DNA from 4 places in the Microbispora sp. ATCC PTA-5024 genome. Region 3 is predicted to be linked to each of the others. Evidence: riboswitches for the same ligand, from Rfam matches in the RefSeq annotation. Region 3 holds a riboswitch; each other region holds the start of a gene.
The links. Region 3 has a riboswitch for cyclic di-AMP ahead of MPTA5024_RS19015 (C40 family peptidase). Riboswitches for the same ligand answer to the same signal wherever they lie in the genome.

Region 1: it holds a riboswitch for cyclic di-AMP, as region 3 does, so the genes downstream of both, MPTA5024_RS09545 (C40 family peptidase) here and MPTA5024_RS19015 (C40 family peptidase) in region 3, are expected to answer to the same signal.
Region 2: it holds a riboswitch for cyclic di-AMP, as region 3 does, so the genes downstream of both, MPTA5024_RS44255 (C40 family peptidase) here and MPTA5024_RS19015 (C40 family peptidase) in region 3, are expected to answer to the same signal.
Region 4: it holds a riboswitch for cyclic di-AMP, as region 3 does, so the genes downstream of both, MPTA5024_RS34340 (coiled-coil domain-containing protein) here and MPTA5024_RS19015 (C40 family peptidase) in region 3, are expected to answer to the same signal.

The regions. Positions count from the first base shown of each region.
Region 1 covers NZ_KI866522.1:2,151,288-2,158,661, forward strand. Annotated here, with positions in the region: gene MPTA5024_RS09530 (glycoside hydrolase family 36 protein) at 1-814, shown strand, start outside; gene MPTA5024_RS09535 (glycosyltransferase family 4 protein) at 768-1,919, opposite strand; gene MPTA5024_RS09540 (hypothetical protein) at 2,009-2,890, opposite strand; gene MPTA5024_RS09545 (C40 family peptidase) at 3,046-3,594, opposite strand; cyclic di-AMP (ydaO/yuaA leader) riboswitch at 3,665-3,829, opposite strand; gene MPTA5024_RS09550 (C40 family peptidase) at 4,146-5,108, opposite strand; gene MPTA5024_RS09555 (NYN domain-containing protein) at 5,245-6,561, opposite strand; gene MPTA5024_RS09560 (phosphotransferase family protein) at 6,734-7,374, shown strand, end outside.
Region 2 covers NZ_KI866523.1:304,781-312,154, forward strand. Annotated here, with positions in the region: gene MPTA5024_RS13895 (RDD family protein) at 1-132, opposite strand, end outside; gene MPTA5024_RS13900 (amino-acid N-acetyltransferase) at 247-801, opposite strand; cyclic di-AMP (ydaO/yuaA leader) riboswitch at 1,177-1,345, shown strand; gene MPTA5024_RS44255 (C40 family peptidase) at 1,420-2,457, shown strand; gene MPTA5024_RS13910 (LuxR C-terminal-related transcriptional regulator) at 2,612-2,860, opposite strand; gene MPTA5024_RS13915 (winged helix-turn-helix transcriptional regulator) at 2,954-3,367, opposite strand; gene MPTA5024_RS13920 (NADP-dependent oxidoreductase) at 3,471-4,394, shown strand; gene lysS (lysine--tRNA ligase) at 4,493-6,181, opposite strand; gene MPTA5024_RS13930 (type III pantothenate kinase) at 6,242-7,024, opposite strand; gene MPTA5024_RS13935 (L-aspartate oxidase) at 7,074-7,374, opposite strand, start outside.
Region 3 covers NZ_KI866523.1:1,398,055-1,405,428, reverse strand. Annotated here, with positions in the region: gene MPTA5024_RS19030 (hypothetical protein) at 1-979, shown strand, start outside; gene MPTA5024_RS19025 (hypothetical protein) at 1,091-1,663, shown strand; gene MPTA5024_RS19020 (helix-turn-helix domain-containing protein) at 1,676-2,254, opposite strand; cyclic di-AMP (ydaO/yuaA leader) riboswitch at 2,621-2,780, shown strand; gene MPTA5024_RS19015 (C40 family peptidase) at 2,873-3,412, shown strand; gene MPTA5024_RS19010 (helix-turn-helix transcriptional regulator) at 3,509-4,510, opposite strand; gene MPTA5024_RS19005 (VOC family protein) at 4,604-5,002, shown strand; gene MPTA5024_RS19000 (MarR family winged helix-turn-helix transcriptional regulator) at 5,025-5,450, opposite strand; gene MPTA5024_RS18995 (SDR family NAD(P)-dependent oxidoreductase) at 5,559-6,272, shown strand; gene MPTA5024_RS18990 (SDR family NAD(P)-dependent oxidoreductase) at 6,282-7,232, opposite strand; gene MPTA5024_RS18985 (MerR family transcriptional regulator) at 7,289-7,374, shown strand, end outside.
Region 4 covers NZ_KI866526.1:804,983-812,356, forward strand. Annotated here, with positions in the region: gene MPTA5024_RS34340 (coiled-coil domain-containing protein) at 113-1,039, opposite strand; cyclic di-AMP (ydaO/yuaA leader) riboswitch at 1,074-1,210, opposite strand; gene galT (galactose-1-phosphate uridylyltransferase) at 1,290-2,342, opposite strand; gene MPTA5024_RS34350 (DeoR/GlpR family DNA-binding transcription regulator) at 2,339-3,142, opposite strand; gene MPTA5024_RS44770 (50S ribosomal protein bL37) at 3,337-3,414, shown strand; gene MPTA5024_RS34355 (TIGR03086 family metal-binding protein) at 3,422-4,012, opposite strand; gene MPTA5024_RS34360 (ATP-binding SpoIIE family protein phosphatase) at 4,101-5,834, opposite strand; gene MPTA5024_RS34365 (TrpB-like pyridoxal phosphate-dependent enzyme) at 6,006-7,364, opposite strand.

The DNA.
Region 1 (7,374 bases), on a different contig from region 3:
GCAGATCGACGACGGCTGGGAGGCCGAGATCGGCGACTGGCTCGACCTGTCGGACCGGTTCGCCTCGCTGGAGGGGCTGGCCAAGCGCATCCGCGACGCGGGGATGCGGCCCGGCATCTGGGTGGCGCCGTTCCTCGCCGGCGCCCGCAGCCGGGTGGTTCGTGAGCACCCCGAGTGGCTCATCGGGGCGGACGGCGGGCACGCCGACGCCGGGCACAACTGGGACCAGGACCTCGCCGGGCTCGACGTCACCCACCCGGGCGCCGCGGCGTACCTGCGGGAGACCTTCGGGACCCTGCGGGCCGCCGGATTCGACTACTTCAAGATCGATTTCCTCTACGCGGGGGCGCTCGACGGACCGCGGCATTCGGGAGCCGGCCCGCTCGAGGCGTACCGCGAGGGGCTGCGCCTGATCAGGCAGACCATCGGGCCGGAGGCGTACCTGCTGGGCTGCGGCGCGCCGATCCTGCCCAGCGTCGGGCTGTTCGACGCGATGCGGGTCTCCGCCGACACCGCCCCGCAGTACGAGCCCTGGTACGGCGACCCGGCGCTGCCCGGCCAGCGGGGCGCGGTCCTGTCCACGGTCGGGCGGGCCTGGCAGCACGGCAGGTTCTGGGTGAACGACCCCGACTGCCTGATCGTGCGTCCCGAGGTCGAGCGGCGCGAGGAGTGGGCCGAGGTCGTCGAGCGGTACGGCGGCCTGCGGGCGTCGTCGGACCGCATCGCGGCGCTCGACGCGTGGGGCCTGGAGACGACCCGCAGGCTCCTCAGCGACGTTCCGCCGCCGGTCCCGTTCCCCGCGCCGGCGAGCTGAGCAGGCCGGCGAAACGGGCCGCGACCCGGTCCCACCGCCACTCCTCCTCGATCCAGGCCCGGCCCCGCTCGCCCATCGCGCGGGCCCGGGCCGGGTCGGCCAGCAGCCCGGCGAGCGCGGCGGCGACGTCGTCCCGGGAGGCGCCGTCGACGACCAGGCCCGTCTCACCGGGCCGTACGGCGTCGGGGGCGCCCCCCGAGGAGCCCGCGACGACCGGCAGCCCGGTGGCCGACGCCTCCAGGTAGACGATCCCGAGCCCCTCCACGTCGATCCCGGCGAGCCTGCTGCGGCACGGCATGGCGAACACGTCGCCCGCGTCGTAGTGGGCCGGGAGGGCGGCCCACGGGACCGACCCGGTGAACACGACCGAGCGCGCGACGCCGTGCCGGGCGGCGGCGCGCTCCAGCGCGCGGCGGGACGGGCCGCCGCCGACCAGCAGCAGGACCGCGTCCGGGACGCGGCGCAGCACCAGCGGCCACGCCCGGATCAGCACGTCCTGCCCCTTGCGCGGCACGAGGCGGGACACGCAGACCGCCACCGGCCGGTCGCCGAGGCCGAGCGAGGCCCGTATGCGCTCCCCGCCCGCCCCGGGGCGGAACGTCGCGGTGTCCACCCCCGGCGCGAGCCTGACCAGCTTCCGCGCGGGGACGACCGGGGCGAGGCGGCGGCGGGTGTACTCACCCAGGTAGGTGACGACGTCCGCGCCCTCGCCGATGCGGCGCAGCAGGCGGCGCGCGCCGGGCAGGCGGGCCCACGACGCCTCGTGGCCGTGCGTGAGCATGACCACTCGTGTCGCACCGGCCCTGCGCAGCGCGGGCGCGAGCAGGCCAAGCGGCGCCGCCGCGCCGAAGACCACGGTCGCGCCGTCCTCGACCAGCCCGGCGGCCGTCCGGGCGACCGACCGCGTCGGGAGCATGAGCGAGGAGTGGTGCCGCACCACCTCGTACGGCTGCCGCGTGTCGAAGTCCTCGCAGCCCCGCCACCTCGGGGCGTACACCACCACCGAGCCGGGCGGGCGGCGCGAGGCGAGCCCGTGCACGAACGCCTGGATGCCTCCGGGGCGGGGCGGGAAGTCGTTCGTGACGATCAGCGTCCTCTTCCCCATGCCCGCCCCTTCGATCCCCTGCGCGCGGCGCCGGCCCTCCGAGTACCCGTGAGGCGCCGCGTCATGACCGGCATTCTCGCAGCACGGCCTCACGGCGGGCCCGGCGCCAGCTCCGCCCGCACGTACGCCCGCCACCGCAGGGTCAGCTCGGGGACCGTGAGGCCGAGCGTGTCGCGCAGGGCCGGGTCGAGCCCCTCCCGGAGGGCGGCCCGGTAGAGGGCGACCAGGGCCGGCTCGCCGAAGCGCTCGGCGACGTACCGGCAGGCAAGCCACGCCCCCTCGTACGCCTCGGGCGGCCGGACCGCGAAGTCGTCCGGTCCGGGCAGCGCGGCGGGCGCCCGTCCGGAGGCGCGGACGGCGGCGGCCAGCTCGGCGGCGACCGCCGCGACCGGCAGTCCGCTGTCCTTGTAGCCCACGTAGTCGGCGAACCCCTCGACCAGCCAGGCCGGCACGCCGGCGTGGACGGCCGCCCCGGTGGCCACATGGGTGAGCTCGTGGGTGAGGACGATCTGACGGCCGGCCCGCGACAGCCGGGCGAAGCCGGACGGCTCCACGATCACACGGTCCGCCCCGGCGAGCGCCGCCAGCCCCTCGACCCGGGCAGGCGCGGCCAGCGCGGCCGCCTCCGCGTCGGTGGCCGGGACCAGGACCACCGCGTCGACCGGCCGCCCCCACACCCGGGCGACCGCGCGGCTCCCCCGGTCGGCCAGCACGGCGAGGCCGGCGACGAGGGCCGCCGGGCGGCCGACGACGACCGCGTGCTCGCCGCGGGCGACCGAGGCGCCGGTCCACATGGCGGGGTGTTCCCGGGCGATCGAACGGGCCAGCGGAAGCAGCCGGTCCGCGGGCGCGGCCGCGGCCGTGAGCCCGGCCAGCGCGACGGCGGCAGTCCCGGCGAGCAGCGCCCGGACCCCGCCCCGCCGCGCACCCGCCCGTACGGGCGGTCGCGGGCGGTGGTCGGGCGGGCGCATGGCGAGCATCGTAGTGAGCCGGCCCGGCGACCCCCGGCCCGGCGACGCCCCGATATGCCATGGCCCCGGCGTGGCGAGCCGGCCCGGCGACGCCCGGACATGCCGCGGCCCCGCCCACCGGAAGGTGGACGGGGCCGGGGCATGGACGCCTGAGGTCAGGCGCCCGGACGGACGGCGCCCGCGAAGGTGCGCCTGCGGTAGGAATCGAGCTTGTCGATCCTGACCCGCGCTCCGGTGTGCGGCGCGTGGATCATCTTGCCGTGCCCGACGTACATGCCCACGTGCCCGCCGCCGCTGCTGAAGATGAGGTCGCCGGGCTTGAAGTGCCCCCAGGAGACCTTCTTCCTCACGGCGCCGCGGATGGACCACGTCGTGCGCGGCAGCCGTACGCCCGCCTTGCGCCAGGCGTACTGGACGAGGCCGGAGCAGTCGAACGCGCGCGGGCCGGTGGCTCCCCACCGGTACGGCGCGCCGATGTGGCTCTCGGCCGCACTCACCGCTCGCCGAGCCTTGGTCCGCTGGAGGGCGGCCCTGCTCAGCTTCACCTTCCTCTTCGAGACGGCCTTCGCGGCCGAGGCCGTCTTCGTCGAGGCCGTTCTGGAGACGGCCGTGGCGGACGTCTCCGTGGCCACCTTGGTGACCGTCACTGTCACCGAGTCCGCCGCCGCCGGCTGGGTGCCGACGGCCCCCATGGACGCCGTCAAGGCGACGCCTCCAAGGGTGATGCGGGCAAGACGGGACAGACTAGCGGGGGTGGTAGACAGGATCTCTCCTCGGTTCTTCCGCTTGCGCCTACCGGGTTAGCTGACGGATTCGGGCGGGGAAGTCGCCCTACGGCGCTGGAACGCGCCGATTCACCCCGTGACCCTCCACACCGGAAGGTCGAGTGGTTCCCCGGCTCCGTGCCTCCTGACTGCACGGACTCGGCAGGTCACCGCGCCCAGGGGCCCCTGCACGGGGTTGTAGGCGTTGGCGGCGGTGACGGATCGATTCGGCGGAGATCAGCTGGACGGCCGATGCCCGCCGTGGCGGCGTTTCGTGCTCGCCGCGGCCCAGAAGCTACCGAGGGGTTCCGGCGTTCGGCAAAGCCCGGACGCCGAATGAAGATCGAAATAACAGAACGGCAAAGAGAAAACCGCAGGATACCCACGTCACATTTACATAAATGTGACTCTGCTCACATTTGCCGAATCAGACCCTGAAAACGGTCACAGGAGTCACTGCCGTACCACTGATATGTGATCTTCCGGCCCGCCTACGGGCGGACGGCACCGATCGGGTGGTACTCGGCGAGTGTGACAATCTTCACAACGTCGCCGGTCTGCGGGGCGTGGACGACCTTCCCGTCCCCCGCGTACATGCCCACGTGGCCGAAGCCCGCGTGGAAGAGGAGATCGCCCGGCTGGAGGTCGTCGAGCGGCACCCGCCGGCTCGCGCCCCACGCCCACTGCTCGTAGCTGGTCCTGGGCAGGCTCACCCCGGCGGCGGCCCAGGACGCCTGGACGAGGCCGGAGCAGTCCCAGGAGCCCGGGCCGGTGCCCCCGTAGCGGTAGGGCTTGCCGACCTGCTTGTAGGCGAACTGCAGGGCCGCGAGCGCGTCGCCGGAGGCGGGCCCCCGGTAGGAGACGCCGGCGCTGTTCGGGTCGCCCACGTTGTACGCGCCCAGCGAGCGCAGCAGCTTGGTCTGCTCGCTGACGAGCCGCTCGACCTTGTCCTTCTGGTCGCGCAGGTCGGTCTTCACCTGGGCGGCCTGGTCGTACAGCGTCTTCTTCCTGTCGCGCTGCTGCTTGAGGCCCTTGATCGCGTCCTCGTACTCCTCGAGCCGCTTGGCCCTCTCCTGGGAGATCTGGTCGAGGGCGGCCAGGCTGCTGAGCATCGACTCCGGGTCGGGGCTGTACAGCACGTTGCCCCACGAGCCCATGTCGCCGACCTGGTAGGTGTTGACCGCCAGGGAGACCAGGCCGCTGCGCAGGGCCTCGACCCGGCTGTTCTGCTTCTTGTAGTCGTCGTTCAGCGCGGCGTACTGCTTCCTGGCCTTCTTCCACTTCTCGTCGGCCGCGTTGTACCGGTCCACGAGCTGGTCGGCCTGGTCGTTCAGCTTCTTCAGCTTCGCCTTCGCCTGCGCGACGGTGGGCTTGGGATCCGCCTGCGCGCCCGTCACCGGCAGCAGCAGAACCACGGCGGCCAGGCCCGCGGCCACCGGTACACGCCCTCGCACTCAGGCCCCCTGGGGAATAGACCTAAACCTGCGGCGCGACTCTATCCAGGCGATCTTGTAGCTTCAACCTATTCGCAGGTATTCGCGGCAATCATCACGTTCGGCGAGCGGAACGTCACGATCCGCCGGTACGGGATCAGCCGCGGCCGAGGCGGCGCAGCAACAGCAGCGACGGAACCGGTCGCGCGCCCATGCGGCGGACCGAGTCGGCGACCTCACGGTCGGAGGACACGACCGCGATGGCGCGGCCGGTCGGCTCGGCCCGCACGAGGGTCCGGATCAGGTCGTCGGCGATCTCGCCGGGGGCGCTGAACATCACCCGGACGCCGCGCGGGGCCGACGCCTGCACCGGTCCGTTCAGCTCGGCGCCGTCGAAGACGCAGGTGACCTCCACCCGTGCCTGGACGGCGAGACCGCCGAGCCCGGTGAGCAGCCGGGCGCGCTGGTCGGCCAGCGTGAGGGTGGGGTAGCCGGTCTTGGTGACGTTGTACCCGTCGATGATCAGATGGAGGTTGGGGATCGCCAGGAGCTGGTCGAGCAACTGGGGGTCGTCGTTGGCGAGGGCCCGCGCTGGCACGGCGGACACGCTCGGCTCCCCCGGCGCGACGGCGGTGACGTAGTCGGCCGGCCTGCTGATCGTCGTGGGCAGGGCGAGCTCCTTGCGCAGCCCGGCCGCGGCGTCCTGCAGCGCGTCCATGAGCACCCGGATGCGGGCGTCCTCGACGCTGCGCCCCTCGCGGGCGGCCCGGCGGCTCGCCTCCAGCTGGCGCTCGGCGTCGGCCAGCCGCTCCTTGAGCCGGCGCAGCTCGGTCTCGGCCGCGCCGTTCGCGCTCGCGGCCCGGGACCTCGCCTCGGCCGTCTCGGTCTCCAGCGCGGCCGCCCGCTCCTCGGCGGCCTTCACCCGCTCGCGCACGTCGTGCAGCTTGCGGCGCAGGTCGGCGTTCTCCGCGCGGGCCGCCCGCAGCTGCTCGCGTACCCGGTCGACCTCCTCCTTCGCGGAGGCGCGCTGGGCCGCGAGCTGCTCGCGCAGCCGCGACTCCGCCTGCTCGCGCTGGGTGTCGACCGACGCCGACCGCTCCAGGTCCGCCCGCGCCTGCTCGACCAGGTCCGGCCAGCCGGGGGGCCGGGTGAGGTAGGCGGCCGCCGCGACCAGCACGGGATCGGCCGCCGGGGGGACCGTGCCCTCCGCGAGGCTCGCCACCAGCTCGGGCCAGGCCGTCTCCAGCGACTCGGCCACCAGCTCACGGAACTTCTTGTCGGTCTCCAGCTGGGCCGCGATCGGCGTACCCCCGAGACGGGCCCGCTTGCGCGGGTCGAACTTGGCGATGCCGCGCAACGGCGGCGGCACCGCGGCCGCCGCCATGGAGCCCAGGACCTGGGCCGCGACCTCCACGACATGTAACCGGACCTGCTCGGGCAACGGACGAGACAGACCCTCTCCGGCTGAACTCATCTCGTCGCTCCTCGTAGGTGTCCTTAATCAAGAGTACGGCTGTCGTACCCGTGTCCGAGTCGGCTCCGCGATCTCCCGCCTTTGCCCTCACATGAATCCCGCATGAACGGAACCTGGACAGCGGATGGCCTGGGATATACGAAAAGTCCGGGGGCTACGCGATGGAGGCGCCATGAGCGGGCTCGACGAGGAGAGCCGGGAGGCCGCCCGGATGCGGACCTCGACCCGGGACACGGCGGAGCTGCGCGGGCGGATCGAGGCCTGGCTGCGGGACAGGGTCGACGCCCGGGCCGCGGTCTCCGGCCTGTCCACCCCGGAGACGAACGGCCTTTCGAGCGAGACGCTGCTGTTCGACGCGTCCTGGGACGGCCGGACGGTCGCCTGCGTCGCCCGGATGGCCCCCTCCGCCGACGCGGTCCCGGTCTTCCCCGACTACGACCTCGGCCGGCAGGTCGAGGTGATGCGGGTGGCCCGCGAGCGGGCGGGCGTCCCCGCGCCCCGCGTGCTCTGGTTCGAGCCCGACCCCGGTCCGCTCGGGACGCCGTTCTTCGTGATGGAGCGCGCGAGCGGGCTCGTGCCGCCGGACGTCATGCCGTACACGTTCGAGGGGTGGCTCCTCGACGCCGCGCCCTCGGACCGGGCGCGGCTGCGGGACCGGACCGTGGAGATCCTCGCGCGGCTGCACAGGGTGGGGCCGGCGCAGGTGCCGTCCGTCGCCGCGGCCGGGTGCGGGCTGCGCCGCCATGTGGACGGGCAGCGGGCCTACTACGAGTGGGCCCACGCCGACCTGCGGATCCCTCTCCTGGAGCGGGC
Region 2 (7,374 bases), 1.1 Mb from region 3:
GCGATAGCTGACTACCGTGACGTCAGGGTCGTACTCTTCGGCGGGCTTATCCGTGTTGTACCCATGAGGGGAAGGCGGAGGTGGCGTGCCGTCCGACTCGTCCTGGGGGTACGGCGGCTGTCCGGTGCTCACCGTGTCACCTCGTTTCAGAAACGCATGCGCCGCACGTCAGTAGCACACGCTGATATTGCCAAAAGTAGCGACAGGTGTATCAACAGTCACCTTTGCAGCCCGTTATGGCGACGGTCAAGATCTCCGGTCGAGATGAAGGAGCATCCGGGTGTTGCCGAGCGTGTTCGGCTTGACGTGCTCCAAGTCGAGGAACTCGGCCACGCCCTCGTCGTAGGAGGCGAGCAGTTCGGCGTACACCTCGGGGGAGACGGGCGTGCCCTGGATCGGCACGAAGCCGTGGCGGCCGAAGAACTCGACCTCGAAGGTGAGGCAGAAGACCCGGCGGACGCCGAGCGCGCGGGCCGCCTCGATGAGCGCGGCGACGATCCGGTGGCCCACGCCCCGGCCGCGCACCGACGGGTCGACCGCGACCGTGCGGATCTCCGCCAGGTCCTCCCACAGGACATGGAGGGCGCCGCAGCCGGCGACCTGCCCGGCGATCTCCGCCACCCAGAACTCCTGGACGTCCTCGTACAGGGTGACCGTCGTCTTCTCGAGCAGGCGGGGGCCGACGCCGGAGTAGGCGTCCACGAGACGGCGGATCACGCGCACGTCCGGCGTCCGCGCCCGGCGCACGATGACCTCCGGACGGCCGGGCTCGGCGTGCGTCTGCTCCGCGACCTGCTCCATGGTCGGTCAGCCTAGCCGGGCCGCCGCCCGCCCCCACCGGGCCCACAACCGGTGCCCGGATTAACGGCCACACCCTAAAGCGGTTCACGACATCGGTTCGTTACCGTGCGTTTCCATGCGTACGCGCAGCGAGACCCAGCGGGTGGACCAGTTGGGTATGAGTTTTGCCCCGGCTTGGACCTGCGATAACGCGAAACAGAAATCCGACAAAACGGACTAGTTGCAGGTTAAACGGGGTCTATGGCGATCCGCTCCCGTGACCCGCCCGTGATCGTTCGGTTGTGGAACGTAGACGGGATTGGGAGTTCTGGTTGAGCAACAACTCGCGGTGCATTAGTGTCCTGCGACGATGCCGGTCGCGCGAGCCCCAATCGCGAGGACCGGACGCCGAGTCTTCGAAGCACCGAGCGTGTGGAGGGGAGCCGGGGACCCAACTGCGAGTCGGGCCGAGTGCGGCCCGTGTCGACAAGGGGTGAATCCGAAAGGTAGGGCTGCTCCGGCCCGAACCCGTCAGCTAACCCGGTAGGCGCCCAGGAGTGCCGTACGGACCCGCGTGACCATTCACGCCCAGGTCGGGTCCGTGAGCGCGGCACGACGAGGAGAGGAGCTTGGTTGCGCATGCGTGGAGGACGGTCCGCGGGTAGGCACGCCCGGGGCCGCAGGCCCGGAGGCACCACGGCCGGGTCGATCATCCGCCGGACGGCGTTCGTGAGCGTGGCCATCGGCCTCGTCACGTTCGGCGCCCCCGTCGTCGCCGCCACCGCCGATCCCAAGCCGAGCCTCAAGCAGCTGTCCGCCGAGGTTGAGCGTCTGTACACCCAGATCGAGACCCTCACCGAGCAGTACAACGGCGAGCGGGTCCGGCTCAAGGCCGCCCAGCGCTCCGCCGACCTGGCCAAGAAGAACCTGGCCAAGAGCGAGGCCGAGCTCGAGGTCAAGCGGCAGAAGGCCAGCCTGCTCGCCCAGAACTCCTACATGACCGGCGGGCTCGGCTCCGCGCTGGCGCTGATCGGCAACACCGACCCCAGCCAGTACCTCGACCAGGCCTCCACCACGTACGCGCTGGAGATGCAGCAGGGCCAGGAGGTCGCCGAGGTCTCCAAGGCCATGGACGCGGCCGCCCGGGCCAAGGCCAGCGCCACCGCCCGCCAGAGCGAGGTCAAGAAGCTGCTGACCAGCCTTGACGGGCAGCGAACCAAGATCGAGAAGCTGGTCAAGAGGGCGGAGAGCAACCTCTACAGCAGGGTCGCCGGCAGCGTCAGCACCGGCCGGGCCACCCGGATCTCGTTCCCCGTCGTCGGCGACGGCAAGGCCGCCGAGGCCGCGCGCTGGGCGCTCAGCCAGCAGATGCGGCCGTACGTGTGGGGCGCGGCCGGACCGACGTCGTTCGACTGCTCGGGCCTGGTGATGGCGGCCTACCAGCAGGTCGGGATCAGCCTCCCGCACTACACCGGCGACCAGTGGACCGCGGGCACCCACATCTCCCGTGACGAGCTGCGGCCCGGCGACCTCGTCTTCTTCTACCCGGACCTGCACCACGTCGGCATCTACATCGGCGGCGGCTACATGGTCCACGCCCCGCACACCGGCGACGTCGTACGGGTCGCGCCGCTCGGCAACCGCCCGTTCGCGGGCGGCGTGCGCATCGCCGACTGAGCCGGCTGAACGGAGGCCGCGCACGGCCGGGCTGCGGCCCGCCGTGCGCGCCGCCGCCTGAATCGGCCGGTACGGCCCGGCGCAGAGCAGGGTGACCCCTGTCAGAGCACGGCGAAAGGACGCGACGTCGTCGCCCGCGACGAGTGAGAGATCGTCAGATGAGACGGCGGCGCGCCGCCCAGGCGACGGCCTCGATCGCGGTAGCCACGCCGATGCGGTCGCAGATCCCCCGTAACCGCCTGCGCACGGTGCGGCCGCTCACGTCGAGGCTGCGCCCGACCCGATCGGCCGTCACGCCCTTGGCGAGCTCGGCGAGAAGGAGCAGGTCCTCATCGGTGAGACCGGCACGATCAAGGTCCGAGGCGACGTCGTCACCCCGGGAGACCACGTCGGGAAAACCCATCGTCTGCCCTCCCCCACGACGATGACTGGTCGGCCCACCCTTCAGGGAAGGTAAACGCCAGCCAGGAAGGTCGTCAAGCATCGCCCTTCGCGGTCAGGCCTCTCCCGAGGCGTTGGAGCTGTCGTACGCCTGCCGGGCGGCCTCGACCTCGTCCATGTGGATCTCCGCCCAGCTCTTGATCGCCTGCATCAGCGGCACGAGGTCCTCGCCCAGTGACGTGAGCCGGTAGTCGACCCGGACGGGCACCGACGGCGTGATGGTCCGGGAGACCAGCCCGTCGCGCTCCATCGTCCGCAGTGTCTGCGTGAGCATCTTCTGGCTCACGCCGGCGACGGTCCTGGCCAGCTCGCTGTACCGGCACGGGCCGTCGGCGAGGGCCGCGAGCACGAGGCTGACCCACTTGTCGCTCAGCGTGTCGAGCAGCTTCCGCGAGGGGCAGCCCGCGAGGTACGCGTTGTAGGCCAGCCGTGCCTCCTCGCGCCTCTGGGCGGCGGTCTGCGTGGCCATGCTCTCTCCCTTACGCACTTCGAGGTGCCTACTTCCCGATAGAGAGTAACCGTTCCTACGCTCGCTCGGGAAGATCCGCCTGTGGGAGGCACAAGGAGGAGTCATGCGCGCGCTCGTCGCACGGTCAGGGAGGGTCCAGCTCGTGGAGGCGCCCGACCCCGAGCCGGGGCCGGGGCAGGTGAGGATCCGCATGGAGGCCGCCGCGCTCAACCCCGTCGACCTCGCCACCGCGTCGGGGTCGCTGACCGCGCTCGGCCTGGTCCAGCCCCTCGACGCGTACGGCCTGGGCTGGGACGTCGCCGGGGTGGTCGACCTCGTGGGCCCGGGGGTGCCGCACGTGCGTCCCGGGGACTTCGCGATCGGGCTGTCGGACCGGCTGCCGCTGCCGGTCAAGGCGCAGGCCGATCACGTCGTGCTGGACGCGTCGGCCGTCGCGCCGGCGCCCGCCGGGATCCCGGCGGTGGACGCGGCGACGCTGCCGCTGAACACGCTTACGGCCGTCCAGGCGCTCGACCTGACGGGGCTCACGGCGAGCGACACCCTGCTCGTGACCGGTGCGGCCGGCGGGGTCGGCGGTTATCTCGTGGAGATCGCGGCGGCCCGGGGCGTCCGGGTCGCCGCCTCGGCGTCCGCCGGGGACGAGGCCCTGGTGCGCGGCCTCGGGGCCGAGTGGTTCGTCACGCGCGGGGAGGACCTCGGGGCGGCCGTACGGGCCGCCGTCCCTGGCGGAGTGGACGCAGTCGTCGACGCGGCGCTCGTGGGGGTGGCCGCGCTCGACGCCGTCCGCGGGGGCGGCGCGTTCGTGTCGGTGGCGGCGGGGGCGGCGCCGGTCCCCCTGCGCGGCATCCGGGTCTCCACGGTCTTCATCCGGGCCGACGGGGGCAGGCTCGCGGAGATCGCGCGGCTGGCCGAGGCCGGGCGGCTCACCACCAGAGTGGCCGGCGTGCACCCCCTGGAGAAGGCCGCCGAGGCGTATGAGCGCCTGGCGGCGGGCGGCCTGCGCGGCCGTCTCGTGCTCGTTCCCTGATCTCGCGCAGGGCCGGCGGAGCGCCCCGCGAGTGGCCTGGAACGCCATGAGGGCTCCCGGAACCTCCGGGAGCCCTCGCGGCGTCGCGGCGACCGCGGTCAGCCGGCCAGGAGCCGGCGGACGCGGTCGCGGCCGACGGCGAGCAGCAGCGTGGGCAGGCGCGGCCCGGTGTCCCGCCCCACGAGCAGCCGGTACAGCAGCACGAAGAACGCCCGCTGGGCGGCCTTCAGCTCCGGCGTCGCGGCCTTGGCGCTCATGTCGAGCCCCGCCTGGACCTTCGGCACGCCGTACAGCAACGTGGTCAGCCCGTCGAGCGACCAGTGCTCGTCGAGGCCCTCGGCCAGCAGCCGCAGCGACTCCCGCTCGACGTCGCCCAGCGAGGCGAGCAGCTCGGCGTCGGGCTCCTCCCGGACCTGGGTGCGCTCGTCCGCCGGGACGTACGTGCTCACCCAGTGCTGGGCCTTGTCGAGCCGCGGCCGCAGCTCGTCGAGCCCGGCGATCTCATGGTCGAACTCGCGCAGGATGCGCAGCGTCTGCTCCTCGTGCCCGGTGGTGATGTCGACCACCGACGCGAGCGTCCGGTACGGCAGCCGGCGCGGGGTGTCGGGCAGGGTGAGCGAGGCGGTCGTGGTCGCCCGGCGGTGGGCCGACTGGTCGGCCGGGAGGGCAGTGCCGTCCGCGACCTTCCTGGTGAGCGTGTCCCACTCGTCGTACATCCGCTGGATCTCCTGGTCGAAGGAGACCTTGAACGACTGGTTGGGCCGCCGCCGCGCGTACAGCCAGCGCAGCAGCGCAGGCTCCATGATCGACAGGGCGTCGGCGGGGGTGGGCACGCCGCCCTTGGAGCTGCTCATCTTGGCCATGCCGCTGATGCCGACGAAGGCGTACATGGGCCCGATGGGCTGCTCGGCCCCGAACACCTCGCGGACGATCTGGCCGCCGACGACGAAGGACGACCCGGGCGAGCTGTGGTCGACGCCGGACGGCTCGAACACCACGCCCTCGTACGCCCAGCGCATCGGCCAGTCGACCTTCCACACGAGCTTGCCCCGGGTGTGCTCCGACAGCAGCACGGTCTCGGTGTGCCCGCACGCGCAGGTGTAGGTCAGCTCGGTGGTGGCGTCGTCGTACGCCGTGACCGTGGTGACGTCGCGGTCGCAGACCGAGCAGTAGGGCTTGTACGGGTAGTAGCCCCCGGCGCCCGACCCGTCGTCCTCGCCGGCCGCGCCCGAGCCCTCCAGCGCCGCGGCCTCATCGGCGTCCACGGCCTGCGCCTGGGCCTTGGGCTTGGCCTTAGTGCGGTACTGGTCGAGGATCGCGTCGATCCTCTTGCGCTCGCGCATCGCGAGCAGCACCTGCTCGCGGTAGGCGCCGGAGGTGTACATCTGCGTCTGGCTGATGCCGTGGAACTCCACGCCCAGGTCGGCGAGCGCGGCCGCCATCGGGGCCTTGAAGTGCTCGGCCCAGTTGGGGTGCTCGCTGCCGGGCGGGGCCGGCACCGAGGTCAGCGGCTTGCCGATGTGCTCGGCCCACGTCGGGTCGACGCCCACGGGGACCTTGCGGTAGCGGTCGAAGTCGTCCCACGACAGGACGTGGACGCAGTCGTACCCGCGCCGCCTGATCTCGTCGGCGACCAGGTGCGGGGTCATCACCTCGCGCAGGTTGCCCAGGTGGATGGGCCCGGAGGGGCTGAGGCCGGACGCGCAGACGATGGGTTTGCCCGGCGCGCGCCGTTCGGCCTCGGCGATGACCTCGTCAGCGAAACGCGCCACCCAGTCGGCGTCCATCACGGCAGTCCTCTCTGAGACGGATCCTGCCTTCTATGGTCCCGTACTCGGAGGAGTGCTTCAGGCGGTGTTGCGCGCGTACACCAGACGCAGGCCGATCAGCGTGAGCCACGGCTCGTGGACGTCGATCGTGCGGGCCTCGCCGACGACGAGCGGGGCGCCCGATCCGGTCGCCACCACGGTCACATCGTCGGGGTCGGCGGACAGCTCCGCGGTCATCCGGTCGACGATCCCGTCCACCAGCCCGGCGAAGCCGTAGATGATGCCGGACTGGAGGGCCTCCACGGTGTTCTTGGCGATCACCGACCGGGGGCGGATCAGCTCGACCTTGTGCAGTTGCGCCCCGGCCGTGGCGAGCGCGTCGACCGAGATCTCCAGGCCGGGCGCCGTGACCGCGCCGACGTACTCGCCGCGGGCCGACACGGCGTCGAACGACGTGGCCGTGCCGAAGTCGACGATCACGCAGGGGCCGCCGTACAGGGTGGCGGCGGCCAGGGCGTTCACGATGCGGTCGCTGCCGACCTCCTTGGGGTTGTCCATGCGGACCGGGACGCCGGTGCGGACCCCGGGCTCGACGACGACGGCCGTCACGTCGCCGTAGTAGCGCCGCGACATCTCGCGCATCTCGTTGAGGACCGACGGGACCGTGGAGCAGATCGCGATGCCGCTGATGTCGGCGTCCTTGAGGATCGGCGACTGGCCGAGCAGCCCCTGGAGGACGACCGCGATCTCGTCCGCCGTACGGCGGGGATCGGTGGCGATCCGCCAGTGCTCGATCACCTCTTCACCCTCGAACAGGCCCAGCACCGTGTGGGTGTTGCTGACGTCGATGGTGAGCAGCATTCCCCGATTATGCACCAGCGCGCGTCCCTGCGATCTTCCGTCTCACGGGTCATTCCCCACGGAGGTCCAGACCTACGTCGAGGACCGAGGCCGAGTGCGTGAGGGCGCCCACGGCCAGGTAGTCGACCCCGGTCTCGGCCACCGCCCGCGCCGTGCCGAGGGTGAGGCCGCCGCTCGACTCCAGCCGCGCCCGGCCGCCCACCAGCCGTACGGCCTCGGCGAGCCGCTCGACGGTGAAGTTGTCGAGCAGGATCTCCTCGGCGCCCTCGGCGAGCACGGGCTCGATCTGGTCGATCCGGTCCACCTCGACCTCGATCGGCAGCCCGGGGAACGCCTCGCGCACGGCCCGG
Region 3 (7,374 bases):
GGGGTGGAAGCTGGCCAGGGTGAACACCCTCCCCGGCGACGACGTCCTCAACGACGTGACCGTCCTGGGCAACGGAACGGTGTGGGCGGCCGGTCACCGGATCGTGAACGGACAGCAGCGGGGCCTGGTCCAGTGGTACGACGGCAGGACGTGGCGGACGGTCCCGAACAGCCCGCCGTACGAGCTGCTGGCCGTGACGGCCACGTCGAGCAGGAACGTGTGGGTCTTCGGCCCGGGCAAGGCCGCCCGCTGGAACGGGCGCACGTGGGCCTCCGTCTCGCTGGGCGACGCGTTCGCGTCCGCAGACGCCGACGGGACGAGCGCGAAGGACATCTGGGCGGTCGGGGGCACGGCCTCGGCACGGCACTGGAACGGGTCCTACTGGAGGAGCGTGAAGCTCCCGGGCCAGGCCGCCGCCGTCGACGCGTACCGGTCCGGCGACGTCTGGGCGGCGGGCGGCAGGGGCGCCCAGCCCGCGATCATGCGGTGGAACGGGAGGTCCTGGGCGCTGATGCCCACACCCGCGCTCACGCTCCCCCAGTCCGACGCGGTCGCGGCCATCCAGGACATCGCGGTGCTGGGCCCGGGGAACGTGTGGGCCGTCGGCGGCGTCTCCTGGGAGGGGGCGAACGACGAGGGTGACGACGTGGACTACAGCCGCACCCTGGTGATGCACTGGAACGGCAGGGCATGGGCCGCCTCGGTCGGCGCGACCCAGGCGCAGCCGTACACGGAGGTCGAACCGGACGGCAGCGGCGGCGTGTGGGTGGTGCAGGGCAACTGGAATCCCACACTGTGGCACGTCACGGGGTCGACCTGGACGCGCACCCCGGTTCCCCGCAAGGCGGGCACCAACGCCGTCCTGTTCTCCGTCGCGCGCAGGCCCGGTACGGCCACGGTCTGGGGCGCGGGCTTCACGGTGCCGCAAGGCGACCCCGACGACCCGACGGCCAACGGGACGTTCTGGCGCACCCGCTGACGGTCCGGTCACTGACTGCCCGGGCCTGTCCGAGGGCTCAGGGACGGCTCAGGGAAAGGCCAGGGTCGTCACCCCATCCCCGGCGCCGGCCTCTCTCACCACAATCGCCGCATGAGATCACTCGTCGGCGCTCCCCTTCTCTTCGCCGCGTACGGCGTCGCCCGCATCATCGACGGCCTCGACGGCAGCCGCGGCCCGGGCGCCGCCTGGACGATCGGGCACCTGTGCTTCCTGGCCGGGCTGATCCTCTTCGTCCCCGTCATGCACAGGCTGTGGAAGCTGACCGGGGGCGCCGCGGCCACCGCGGGTTACGCGATGGGCCTCGCCGGGGCGCTGTCACTGGCCGTGCAGTTCACGATCGACCTGGTCGTCGGGTTCCTGTCCGCCGACCACGAGGCGATGGGCCCGCGGTTCGAGGCCGTCAAGGCCGTGCCCGGGGTCGACCCCCTCGTGTACACGGTCGTGCCGCAGGTGTTCTACGTGGGCCTGCTGGTCCTGACGACACTGCTCGCCGCACGGCGTTCCGTGCCCTGGTGGAGCCCCGCGCTGGTGCTCGCCCAGGCCGTGATCCCGCTGGTGAGCAAGGATCTGATCCCTCTGGCCGCCGCGCTGCTTGTGCTCGCCCTCGCGCCGGTGGCACGGGTGCGCACCCCGTCGCCGTCGCGGGCGCCGGCCATGCTGTGACGGCCCGCCGGACTACGCGCCGCGAGGCTTCGCCCGGACGTGCATCCGCTCCCCCTGCGCCCCGAACAGGCTGAGCACCTCCACCGGCCCCTCTCCCGTGCTGCCGAACCAGTGCGGCAGGCGGGTGTCGAACTCCGCCGCCTCCCCCACCTTGAGCACGACGTCGTGCTCGGCGAGCACCAGCCGCAGCCTTCCACTGAGCACGTACAACCACTCGTAGCCCTCGTGCGTACGCGGTTCGGGGTCGCAGCGGTCGACCGCGATGATCATCTTGAACGCCTGCAGCCCGCCGGGATGCTGGGTCAGCGGCATGATCGTCGAGTTGTCGCGGTGGATCGGCTTCATCCGCACCCGCGGGTCACCGACCGGCGGCGCGCCGACGAGCTCGTCGAGCGGCACCTGGTAGGCCCGCGCGAGCGGCAGCAGCAGCTCCAGTGTGGGTTTGCGCTCACCGGACTCGAGACGCGACAGCGTGCTGACCGAGATGCCGGTGGACTCCGCGAGCTGGCTCAGGGTGCTGCCGCGCTTCTTGCGCAGCGCACGCAGCCGCGGGCCCACGGAGGCCAGGACCACGGCGTCGTCGTTTGCCATGTCGGCAATGCTACTTGTCGAATCGGCAGATCTGGACGCGTCCGGCGTGTCGCCCGAGACCGCCGCTCGCCGTCCCCCCCTTGAAGGCCCGAGCGGTCGCCTCTGCCACAGCTGGGGATGTCGATGTGACGAGCATCACTTTTGTCACCACATCACGTGCCCTGACCTGCGAATTCTTCCTTTTGATCCTTTTTACGGTCTCCTTACCGGTTTGCACCCCTTTGCGGCAATATGGCGCTACTTGGTAGTTTCCTTGCCCTACGACGGCGGCGTCCCCGTGGCGCGGCCATCGCGGAACCCGGCCCTGCCGGGTTGGAAACCGAACATCCACCGTCACCGCCGCCACGTCCTCTCCGCCCCCCTGGGCGCCGGTGATCGCCGAATCCGTGCAGCAAGGAGGCACGGAACCGGGGAACCAGTCGACCTTCGCCCGAAGGTCTGGGGTGAATCGGCGCGCCATGCGCCGTAGGGCGTCTTCCCTGCCCGAATCCGTCAGCTAACCCGGTAGGCGCAAGCGGAAGACTCGAGGAGAGATCCCTGTCTACCAACCCCACCACCCTGCTCCGCATCGCCATCGTCACGCTGGGTGGCGCCGCGCTCACCGCCTCCGCAGGGGCGTTGAGCGCACTGCCCGCGGCCGCCGCCACGGCGACGGTGACAGCCCCGCCCCCGGTCCTGTCGCCCATCCCGCCCGAGCCCGCCGCCCCGATCCTCACCGGGGTCGCCCCGTACGCCGGTGAGGCGCCCGCGGCTGAGGCGTCCGCGAACACGACGCTCAGCAAGTCAGCTCTTCAGCAGCAGAAGGCCGAACGCGCCATCGAGGTGGCCAGAAAGCAACTCGGCGACCCCTATGTATGGGGCGCCACAGGCCCCCGGGCGTTCGACTGCTCGGGGCTGGTCCAGTTCGCCTGGCGCAAGGCCGGCGTCAAGCTCCCGCGTACGACCTGGGAGATGCTCAGCGCCGTCAAGAAGAAGGTGTCCCTGGCGCATCTCAAGCCCGGCGACCTCATCTTCACCAGCGGCGGCGGCCACGTGGGCATGTACATCGGCCACAAGAAGGTGATCAACGCCCCGCACAGCGGTGCGGTGGTCAGCATCGACCCCCTCAAGGGCTACTGGAGGAGCAACTTCACCACCGCCGTACGCCCCGGGGTCTGACCCTGGGTGACATCCCCCGGCGGAGACGTCCTGACGCCTGCCCCGGTCAGGGCGTCTCCGCCGAGGGGCACGACGTCCGGTCCCCGGGGGACGAGGTCACGCGCGGGGCGCCTCCCTGCGAGCGGAGGCCGCGAGCCGTTCGGCGAGCGCCATGACGAGGCCGCGCAGTTCGTCCGGTCGCTCGATGACGAACGGCCGGTCGAGCGACGCGAGCACCGAGGGCAGCCAGTCGAGACGCTCTGCCCGCACCTCGACGCGGAGCCAGCCGTCGGTCTCGTGACCCGCGCCGTCCGCGGGCGGGCGTTCCTCCACAGTCGCGACACCGGCGGGGAGCCGGGTGCGGATCTGGTCGACCGTCCCCTGGATCCGCAGAACCACCTCATGCCGGTACGGAGCCGTGGCGAGCCCTGACAGGACGCGCTGCGCCGGGTCGAGTCCGGCGGGCGTCTCGAACGAGCCGGGCAGTGTCCTCGCGTCCGCGATGCGATCCAGCCGGAAGATCCGGTCCTCGCCGATGCCGGGATCCGCCCCCGTGACGTACCACCGGCCCGAATGGGCGACGAGCCCGTACGCGTGCAGCGTGCGTTCGCTGCGCCGGCCGTCGGCGGCGACGTACCTGATCGAGATCGGCCGACGGTGGCGCACCGCGTCCGCGATCGTGAGCAGGACCGCGGTCTCCGGGACGGCGACGTCGCCGGGCGGAGCCGTGAAGGCGAGGGATTCGAGCACGACGTCGAGCCTGCGGGCGAGCCGCTGGGGCAGTACCCGCCGGATCTTGGCCGCCGCCGTCTCACTCGCCGCGCCGGCCGCCGTCATCAAGCCCGCCCGGCGACCGGCGACCAGGCCGAGCAGCACGGCCAGCGCCTCATCGTCGCTCAGCATGAGTGGAGGCAGGCGGTATCCGGGAGCGAGCCGGTAGCCGCCATGACGACCGCGCACCGACTCGACGGGCACGTCGAGGTCGATCAGGTGGTCGACGTAGCGCCGCACCGTGCGCCCGTCGACGCCGAGCCGGTCGGAGAGTTCGGCGATCGTCCGGATGCCGCCCGACTGGAGGAGTTCCAACAGCGTGAGCACACGCTGAGTAGGTCGAGCCATGTCTCGTCATCTCGCTGCACATACTGGGCCGTTTCTGTCCAGTATTGCTCCTAGCCTGCGGAGGGAACGACCCCGCAAGCCAGGGAGATCACCATGGAGTTCATCTCGATCCGCGTCATCACGGCCGACGTCGCGCGCCTCGCCGGCTTCTACGAACGAGCCACGGGACTGCGCGCCACTTGGTCCAGCGAGGACTTCGCGGAGCTCAGGACCGCCTCGGCGACCCTCGCGATCGGCAGCACCCGCACCGTCGCGCTGTTCGCGCCCGGCGCCGCCCGGCCGGCCGACAACCGCTCCGTGATCATCGAGTTCCTCGTCGACGACGTGGACGGCGTGTACAAGAACCTCACGGGCTTCGTCGAGGAGTTCGTCAACGAGCCCACCACGATGCCCTGGGGCAACCGGTCACTGCTGCTGCGTGACCCCGACGGCAACCTCGTCAACTTCTTCACCCCCGTCACCCCGGCCGCGATCGCGAGGTTCGCTCGCTGAAACCGTAGGGCGCGTGCTGCGGTCAGGGACGGAGCACTGAGGTGGCGGATCGCAGCAGACGGATGAGATCGTCGCGTTCGGCGCCGGGCCAGGAGCTGAAGCCCGTGTTCAGGGTCGTCTCGATGACCTGCTGGAACTCACCGCTGAGCGCTTCGCCTTCAGCGGTGAGGTGGACGCGCGTCACGCGGCGGTCCTCGGCGTCGGGTCGGCGGGTGAGCAGGCCGCGCCGCTCAAGCCGATCGACCAGGCCCGTGACGTTGGTCTTGTCACAGTGCAGCAGAGCCGCCAGCTCGCCGGATGACGGCTGCCGATGCCGGGCGAAGCACAACAGCTGCGCCTGCTGAGGAGTGAGCCCCAGCCGGCGGCTGGCCGCGCCGAACAGGCCGTCGATCTCCTGGAAGAGGCCGATCAGCGTCTCGACGAGTTCGCTCTCGGGTGCGTCGGCCATGAAGAAAGTCTACTCCCTCGACCATTGACACCATCAACCTAAATAGTTGATGATCTCGACTGTCCATAGAGTCGTCTAAATGGAGGGACCATGCGTGCCGAGGAACGAGTGGCGGTCGTCACCGGGGGATCGCGCGGCATCGGACGCGCGATCAGCGAGCGGCTCGCCGTAACGGGAATGCGCGTCGTCATCGGCTCTCGCAATCAGGAAACCGCGGCAGGAGTCGTCGCCTGGATCAAGGACGCGGGCGGGCAGGCCAGCGCGGTCCGCACCGACATCACTGAGCCGGCAGCGGTCAAGGAGTTGTTCGACGCGGCCGAGAACCACTACGGCCGCGTGGATGTGTGGGTGAACAACGCGGCCACGGCGACCGCGGGGCCTCTGTCTCACGCCACCGACGACGACTTCGACCAGTACGTGCACGCGAACGTCCGGGCCACGTTCGTGGCCCTTCGTGAGGCCGCCAAGCGCATCCGCGACCACGGCCGGATCGTCCTGATCTCCTCCGCCCTGACCGTCTCACCGTTGCCCGGCATGGCGCTGCTCGCCGCGGTCAAGGCCGCGGGAGATCAGCTCGCCCGTGCTCTCGCCTGGGAAGTGGGCTCCAGATCCGTCACGGTCAACAGCGTCCTGCCCGGCCTCACCCGTACCGGCGTCATCGACACCGTCCCTCAGCACGTCATCGACGACGCCAAGGCACGTACGCCGTTGGGCCGTTTGGGCGAACCGTCCGACATCGCCGACGTCGTCGCCTTCCTCGCCTCTGACGCCGGCCGCTGGATCACGGGCCAGACCATTCACGCCGCAGGAGGCATGATCTGAGGATCTACGTCAGGCGGCGACGTCCAAACCGGTGAGACGGGCCGAGAGCGCCCACAGACGGGCCGCCTCGTCGCTGTCTTCCGGACCGTCCCGCGAGATGCTGCAGTCGGCGCAGTAGTCGCCGCCATGGTCGTCGAGCACGGGTGCGGTCGCGGCCCAGACCACGGAGGCCGCGCCCTGCTCAGGCGTCCTGAACAGGGCCGGCGCCGGGTTTCCGTCGGGGTCGACCCAGCCGGCGGCGACCATTTCGCCGATCGTGAGGTGTCGCTGCAGAGATGTGAGGATCCAGCCGGGGTTGACCGAGAAGGCGTGTACTCCGTGCGCTCGTCCGACAATGTCGAGGTGGCGGGCGAACAGGATGTTCGCGAGCTTCGACTGGGCATAAGCGGCCCACTTGTCATAGCCACGCTCGAACCGCACGTCATCCCAGCGAATGCTCCAGCCAGGGTTGTACCCGGAGGCGACCGCGACGACCCGGGCCCTGCCGGCTGACGTGAGAGCGGGCCACAGCAGGTTCGTCAGCGCGTAGTGGCCCAGGTGGTTGGTGGCGAACTGGGCCTCCCAGCCCGGCCCGACCCGCGTCTCCGGGCAGGCCATGACACCGGCGTTGGCGATCAGGATGTCGAGGGTGTCGTGGCCGCGGCGGAACCGCTCGGCGAACATCCGGACGGAGTCGAGGTCGGCGAGGTCGAGGTCGGCGAGGTCGAGCTCGTCGACGTCGACGTCGACGCCTTTCACGCCGGCGAGTGCCCGCCGCGCCGCATCGGGCCGCCGAGCCGGCACGACCACCAGAGCCCCGGCCCGGGCGAGCGAACGGGTGACCGCCAGCCCCAGACCGGAGTACCCACCCGTGACGACCACGGTCCTGCCGCTGAGATCGATGCCGGCCAGGACGTCATCGGCGGTGCTCGTGGCATCGAATCCGTCGTCGTTCGCACCTGTGGTCACGTGATCTTCCATGCCGCGAAGGCTAGGTGCTAGACCGAGGTCTAGGTCAACGACCTATGATCCGGAAGGTGGAGACCGCGGATCTGAGCATCGGCGAGGTGGCACGCCGTACCGGGTTGAGCGTGCACGCCCTACGGCTGTACGAGCGTGAGGG
Region 4 (7,374 bases), on a different contig from region 3:
CCTGGGCGTGCCGCTCAAGTACGCGTCTCGTCTACCCCGAAAGTGCTGGTCACGCGGGCGCCCGCCGGGGGGAGGCGCGCGCCCGCGTGACCGTGGGGGTGGGGCGGATGGCTCAGTACATCGAGATGTGGACGTGGTCGTAGTGGTTGGCGGTGATCCCGCCCCGGTCGGCCATGGGGCGCCACCCCGGCCGGCCCAGGTTGTAGATCCGCTGCTGCCAGATGATGTACATCACGCCGAGCTTCGGGCCGTTCTTGATGGCCCAGGCGGCGATGCTGTCGCCGAGGGCCTTCATGTCCGGGGCCGGCATCGTGCCGCCCGAGCTCATCATGAAGTCGCAGGCGCGGCCGAGGGGGTGCTCGCCGCTCGTCTCGGCGCGGTAGCAGCCGACGGGGAAGCGCAGCTGGAAGTGCTGTTCGACCTCCGAGCGCATGAACCGCATCCGGGGGGTGATGTTGTCGGCGCCGCTCGGCAGTTCCGGCGCCCACGCGCCGCCGGGGCGGCGGCCGGGGGCGATCGGGATGAGCTTGTCGAGCTTGTCCTTGATCTCGTCGATCAGCCGCTCCGCGTCCGACCGCTGCTCCGCGACGTCCGCCGACTGCGTCTTGAGCTGCGCGGTCAGCGCCTTCGCGGCGTCGGCCGCCCGCTGCCGCTCGGTCCGAACCTGGTCGAACTGAGTCATGCGGGCGGCCTGCTCCTCCTGGAGCTGGTACGCCACGGTCGAGCCGTTCAGGTCGACCAGCGGGACGGGGCTGCCGGCGATCGCGCTGTCGGTCTGGTAGCGCAGGCCCGCCATGTCACGCAGCGCCTGCTGCGCCGCGTCGTAGTCGGACTGGGCGGCCGCCAGCCGCTCGCGGGCGGCCTTCTCCGACACCTTCGCCTTGGCGAGCGCCACGCGCTTGGCGTTGTAGTCGGCGATCAGGCCGTCGACCTTCTTCTCCAGCGCGGCGAGCTGTTTCCTGAGGCCGCTCTCCGTCGGCTTGGGGTCGGCGTTTCCCGCGGTGGCCGTGCCGAACACGAGCACGACGGTGGCGAGCACGCCCGCGGCCAGGGGGAATGCGCGGGGCAGAGCCCACTCCTCTCCATCTCGCCGACCGGGTTAGCTGACGGGTGCGGGCGGGAGCAGCCCGGGCGCGAGGCCTTAACCCCAGGTTCCTGTGTGGGTCCCCGGCTCCCGGGCGAGGCGCCCGGGATTAGGCGATCCGGCTGTGGCTGCCGGTGCGATGGATACTAGTGGGAAGGAAACGGTCAGTGCCAGCCCAAGTCGCAATCAATCGGAGATCAAGCCGTTACCGCGCCTCACGCAGCATCCGGGCGGCCTCCTCGGGCAGCACGTCGTTCACGAAGGCCCCCATCGCGGACTCCGACCCGGCCAGGTACTTCAGCTTGTTCGGCGCCCGGCGGATGCTGAACAGCTGCAGGTGGAGGTAGGCGAGATCGCGCCGGTACGTCACGGGCGCCTGGTGCCAGGCCGCGATGTACGGCATGGACACGCCGAACAGCCCGTCGAGCCGCCGCAGCACGTCGGTGTAGAGCGGCCCGAACGAGGCCCGCTCCTCCGCGGACAGCGCCGGGATGTCGGGCACCCGGCGGTGCGGGTAGACGTGCACCTCGAACGGGTAGCGGGCGGCGGCCGGCACGAACGCCGTCCAGTGCTCGTTCGACCCGACGACCCGCGGGCCGCGCCGCTCGGCGGCCAGCACGTCGGCGAACAGGTTGCCGCCCCGGTGGCGGGCGGCGGCGTCCAGCATCTGCCGCGTCCGCGGGGTGACGTACGGGTAGGCGTAGATCTGGCCGTGGGGGTGGGGCAGCGTGATGCCGATCTCCTCGCCCCGGTTCTCGAAGCAGAAGACCTGCTCGACGCCCGGCAGCGCGGACAGCTCCGCGGTCCGGTCGGCCCACGCCTCCATCACCAGCTCGACCTGCTCGTCCGAGAGGGAGGAGAACGACGCGTCGTGGTCGGAGGTGAAGCAGACCACCTCGCAGCGGCCGATCCCGGGACGCACCTCGCTGAGGCCGCCCACCTGCTCGTACTCGCCGACGTTGAAGCTGAAGGACGGGAAGCGGTTCTCGAACACCGCCACGTCGTACGGCGAGGGGATCTCCGAGCCCGGGTGGGCCGGGCAGAGCGGGCACTCGTCGGCGGAGGGCAGGTGGGTGCGGGTCTGCCGGTGCCGGGCGACCGCGACCCACTCGTCCATCAGCGGGTCGTACCGCAGCTCGGACGCGTACGGCCGCGGGGGCAGGTCGCGGGTGTCGACGGCGCTGTGGTCGGCGTCGTCGCGGAGGTCGAAGTAGATCAGCTCGCGCCCGTCGGCGAGGTGGGTGACGGTGCGCTTCACTGCGCGGCCTCCAGCGCGGCGTCGGCGGACGGGGCGACGACGACCAGGTCGCCGACGTGCTCGGCGAGCTCGGCCCGCGCCTCCTCGGGCAGCCCGGCGTCGCTGATCACCACGTGGGCCTCCTCGAGGGCGGCGATCGTGCTGATGCCGATCGTGCCCCACTTGGTATGGTCGGCCAGCACGACGAGCTGCTGGGCGGCGGCGACGAACTCCCGGTTGGTCTCGGCCTCCAGCAGGTTGGGGGTGGTGAAGCCCGCCCGGGTGCTCATGCCGTGGACGCCAAGCATCAGCGTGTCGACGTTCAGCGACCGCACGGCGGCGACGGCGACGGGACCCACCAGCGCGTCGGACGGCGTCCGCACGCCGCCGACGAGCACGACCGTCTGGTCCGGCCGTCCACCGCGGTGGAACACGTCCGCCACCTGCACGGAGTTGGTGATGACGGTCAGCTCGGCCACGTCGACCAGGTGGTGGGCGAGCGTCCACGTCGTGGTGCCCGCCGACAGGGCGACGGAGCTCCCGGGCCGCACGAGCTGGGCCGCGCGCCGGGCGATGGCCTCCTTCTCGGCCTGCTGGCGCACCGACTTGGCCGCGAACCCGGGCTCCTCGGTGGAGCCGCTCCCGGCCGCCGTCGCGCCGCCGTGGACCTTCTCCACCAGGCCCCGCTCCGCCAGCACCTCCAGGTCCCGGCGTATGGTCATGTCTGAGACGCCGAGATCGCGCACGAGCTCTGCGACGCGCACTCCACCGGTCCGGCGGACCCTCTCGAGGATCGCCTGCTGCCGTTGCTGGGCCAGCATCCACCCACTCCTTATCAACAAGTTTCAACAAATTATGTCATAAGCTGCGAGTGGTCATGTTGGGACATGGTGAAGGGATGCGCACCACGATCTGTACAGGCGGTGCGCAATGGTTCGTCCTTCTCCCTTGTACGGCATGGACCCTCGGGAGGACAGTGGGCGAAAGCCGTACTCCACCGGAAGGACGGTCGGCCATGGGGAAGCGCGCGCGCAAGTCGAAGGCCCGCAAGAAGAAGAAGGCCAACCACGGCAAGCGGCCCACGGGGCGTTAGCGGCCCGTCAGGGCGTTCTGCCCCAGGCGACGAGCAGGCGCGTCTGCTCGTCGGCGTCCTCCGGAAGTGCCTGCTCGGCGTCCTCCGGGAGCCCCTGCTCGTCGCCCATCACCCCAGCCAGGCGGTAGCCCTCCCGCGCCTGCGCGAACCATTCGGCGCACCTCGCCACCAGATCGGGCTCCAGCCGCTCCGGGCCGCCGATCGCACGTGCCAGGTCCCAGGTGTGGATCAGCGCGTCGGCGAACAACTCGGTGATGTACTCCTCACCCGTCACGTCGCCGAACGACAGGTGGGTCGCGGCGGTCAGCGCCCCCTCGGCGTACACCGCCTGGACGGCGCCCTGAGCCGAGACCTCGAACGCCTTGACCGGGTCGGCCCCGAGCACGTCGCCCTCGAAGGTCTCGCCCATCTCCGCCATCCTCCGGCCCGCCAGCAGCTCCGGGGCCCACAGGTTCTCCGTGACGAGGTGGTTCACCAGCCCGCGGACGTCCCAGTCCACACAGGGCGTCGCCAGCTCCCACTGGTCGTCCCGTACGAGGTGGAGCCGGTTGCCGAAGCCGTCCAGCGCCCGACGGTACGCATCACGGATGTCGATCATTTCCCCTCCTCGCAAAGGAGTTCCCCCTTCGACCGTATCTCTTCCGATGATCTGGTCATACATGGTCATCCAGGGGGATGTCAGGGGGTCAGGGCAGATGCTGCTCCACCCAGACGATCTTTCCGTACGTCGTGGGGCGGGTGCCCCAGCGGTAGGCGAACCGCTTGATGAGCTGGAGCCCGCGGCCGGTGTCCTCGTCGGCCGTGGCCGACCGGGGGGCCGGGGTGGCCGGCGAGCCGTCGGCGACCTCGCACACCAGCGTCCGCCCGCGCAGCAGCCGCAACTCGATCGGCGGCCAGCCGTGCTTGAGCGCGTTGGTGACCAGCTCGCTCACGATGAGCTGGGTGCTGTCGGCGAGCGCGCCCAGCCCCCAGGTGCCGAGCGTGGAACGGACGAACCTCCTGGCGTGCGCCACGAAGCGGGGGTCGGCCGGCAGCGGGCACGACGCGATCTCGTCCGGGTCGAGCTCCCGCACCCGGGCCACCAGCAGCGCGATGTCGTCACGCTCGTGGCCCGACCGCTGGCCGCTGATGATCACGTCGCACATGTCCTCCAGGTCCTCGACGCGGCCGGCCAGCAGGCGGCGCAGCGCCATGATCCCGGAGTCGAGGTCCCGCTCGCGGCTCTCCACCAGGCCGTCGGTGTACAGGGCCAGCACGCTGCCGGCCGGGAGGATCATCTCCCGCGACTCCAGCGGCTCGCTGCCGATGCCGAGCGGCAGCCCGGAGGGCAGGTCGATGATCTGGGTGGAGCGGTCCGGGTGGAGGAGCACGGGCGGCACGTGCCCGGCCCGCGACAGCGCGCAGGCGCGGGTCACCGGGTCGTAGACCGCGTAGATGCACGTCGCGATCTGGGTCGGGTCGAGGTCCTGGCTCATCAGGTTGAGCCGGAACAGCACCTCCTCGGGCGGCAGGTCGAGGCTCGCCAGCGTACGTGCCGCCGTCCTGAGCTGGCCCATCGTCGCCGCGGCCCGCGTCCCGTGGCCCATGACGTCCCCCACCACGAGGGCCGTGCGGCAGCCGGGCAGCGGGATCACGTCGTACCAGTCGCCGCCCACGCCCATCAGGTCGCTCGCCGGCAGGTAGCGCGAGGCGATGTCCATGCCGAGCGGCTGCGGCAGTTCGGCCGGCAGGAGGCTGCTCTGCAGGGTGAGCGCCGTGCGCCGCTCCCTCGTGTACAGGCGGGCGTTGTCGATGCAGATCGCCGCCCGCGCCGCCAGGTCCTCCGCCACCGTGACGTCGGGCTCCTCGAACGGCTGGGTGCGCGGACGCCGCACGAACACCGCGCAGCCGAGCACCCGCCCCCGCGCCCGCAGCGGGACCGCGAGGAAGGACGACTCGGTGAGCAGGTCGGCCACCGCGTCCTCCCGGTCGACGCTCGCCCCGATGACGCGGGCGTTCTCCTTGTCCAGCACCGGGTACATCAGCGGCTTCCCGCTCGCCATGCACTGCGCGTGCGGCATCTCCGCGGGGTAGACCGTCACCTCGTCGATCGGGAACGCGTCGATCCAGGGCTGCGGGCTCTCGTGCGCGATGCCGAGGGCGACCCGGCGGACGAGCGTGGTGCCGTCCACCGGCCGGGAGGAGATCTCGCCGTCGATCACCAGCCGGTCCTGCACCATCACCGCCGCGGCGTCCGCGAAGCGCGGCACGGCCACGTCCATGAGCTCCCGGCTGGTCTCGGCCAGGTCGAGCGTGGTGCCGATCCTGCGGGTGGCCTCGTTCAGGAACGCCAGCCGTTCATGCGCGGACGCGGCGCTGCTGCGGCGCCACTCCGCCCGGTTGCCCGGGGCGGGATCCTTGATGACGCAGTTCCGGTTCAACGGTTTCTCCGGCGAGAGCGGATGGTGTCCCCGAATCGTATGAAGGTGATACCTCGCATTTCAGCCGTTTGACAGGAGTGCGTAGAGCGCGCGTTTCGTAGACGTGTGGAATCCGCGTGACGGTGAGGGGCACGTCTTACCCGTCACACAGGGGACGAAACAGACCAGGGGCTACACGCCGGGCAGATCGGCGAGAGCGGAGTCGATGCGCTCCTGCGGCAGCGCGAAGTCCTCCAGGCGTCCCGCCAGGTGCCGCTCGTACGCCGGCAGGTCGAAGTGGCCGTGGCCGCACAACGCGGTCACAATGACCTTCTCCTCGCCGGACTCCGCGCACCGCCGGGCCTCCGCGATCGTCGCCGCCAGGGCGTGGGACGGCTCGGGCGCCGGGAGGATGCCCTCCGTCCTCGCGAAGCGCACCCCCGCCTCGAAGCACGCGTTCTGGCTCACGGCCTCCGCCTCGATCATCCCCAGCTCGTGGATGTGCGACAGCAGCGGCGACATCCCGTGGTAGCGCAGGCCGCCGGCGTGGATGGGGTCGGGCACGAACCGGTGGCCGAGCGTGTGCATCTTCATCAGCGGTGTGAACCCCGCCGCGTCGCCGAAGTCGTACGCGTACGTCCCGCGCGTGAACGAGGGGCAGGCGGCCGGCTCGACCGCGCGCAGCACCGGGTCCATCCGGCCGGCCAGCCTCTCCCGGAGGAACGGGAACGCCAGCCCAGCGAAGTTCGACCCGCCGCCCGTGCAGCCGACGACGACGTCGGGCGTCTCGCCCAGGAGCGCGAGCTGCTCCAGGGCCTCCTCGCCGATGACGGTCTGGTGCAGCAGGACGTGGTTGAGCACCGAGCCCAGGGCGTAACGGGTGTCGTCGGCCGCGCCCGCCGCCTCGACCGCCTCGCTGATCGCGATGCCGAGGGAGCCGGAGCAGCCGGGGTCGTCGGTGAGGATCCGGCACCCCGACGTGGTCACCGCCGACGGGCTGGCGTGCACGGTGGCGCCGTACACCTTCATGAGCGACCTGCGGTACGGCTTCTGGTCGTACGACGCTCGGACCATCCAGATCTCGCAGGCCAGGCCGTACTGGGCGCAGGCGAACGCGAGCGCGGAGCCCCACTGGCCGGCGCCCGTCTCGGTGGTCAGCCGCCGCACGCCCTCCCGGGCGTTGTAGTACGCCTGGGGGACGGCGGTGTTCGGCTTGTGGGAGCCCGACGGGCTGCCGCCCTCGTACTTGTAGTAGATCCTCGCCGGGGTGCCCAGGCTCCTCTCCAGGCGGCGGGCGCGGATCAGCGGCGTCGGCCGCCACAGGCGGTAGACGTCGAGGACGCTCTCGGGCACCGGGACGAAGCGGTCCTCGCTCATCTCCTGCGCGATCAGCTCCATGGGGAACAGGGCGGCGAGGTCGTCGGGGGCCACCGGCTGCAGGGTGGCCGGGTGGAGCGGCGGCGGGGGAGGGGCCGGCAGGTCGGGCAGGATGTTGTACCAGTTCCGGGGGATCCGGGACTCGTCGAGAAGGATCCTCGTCGGCTCGCTCACCGCGCCCTCC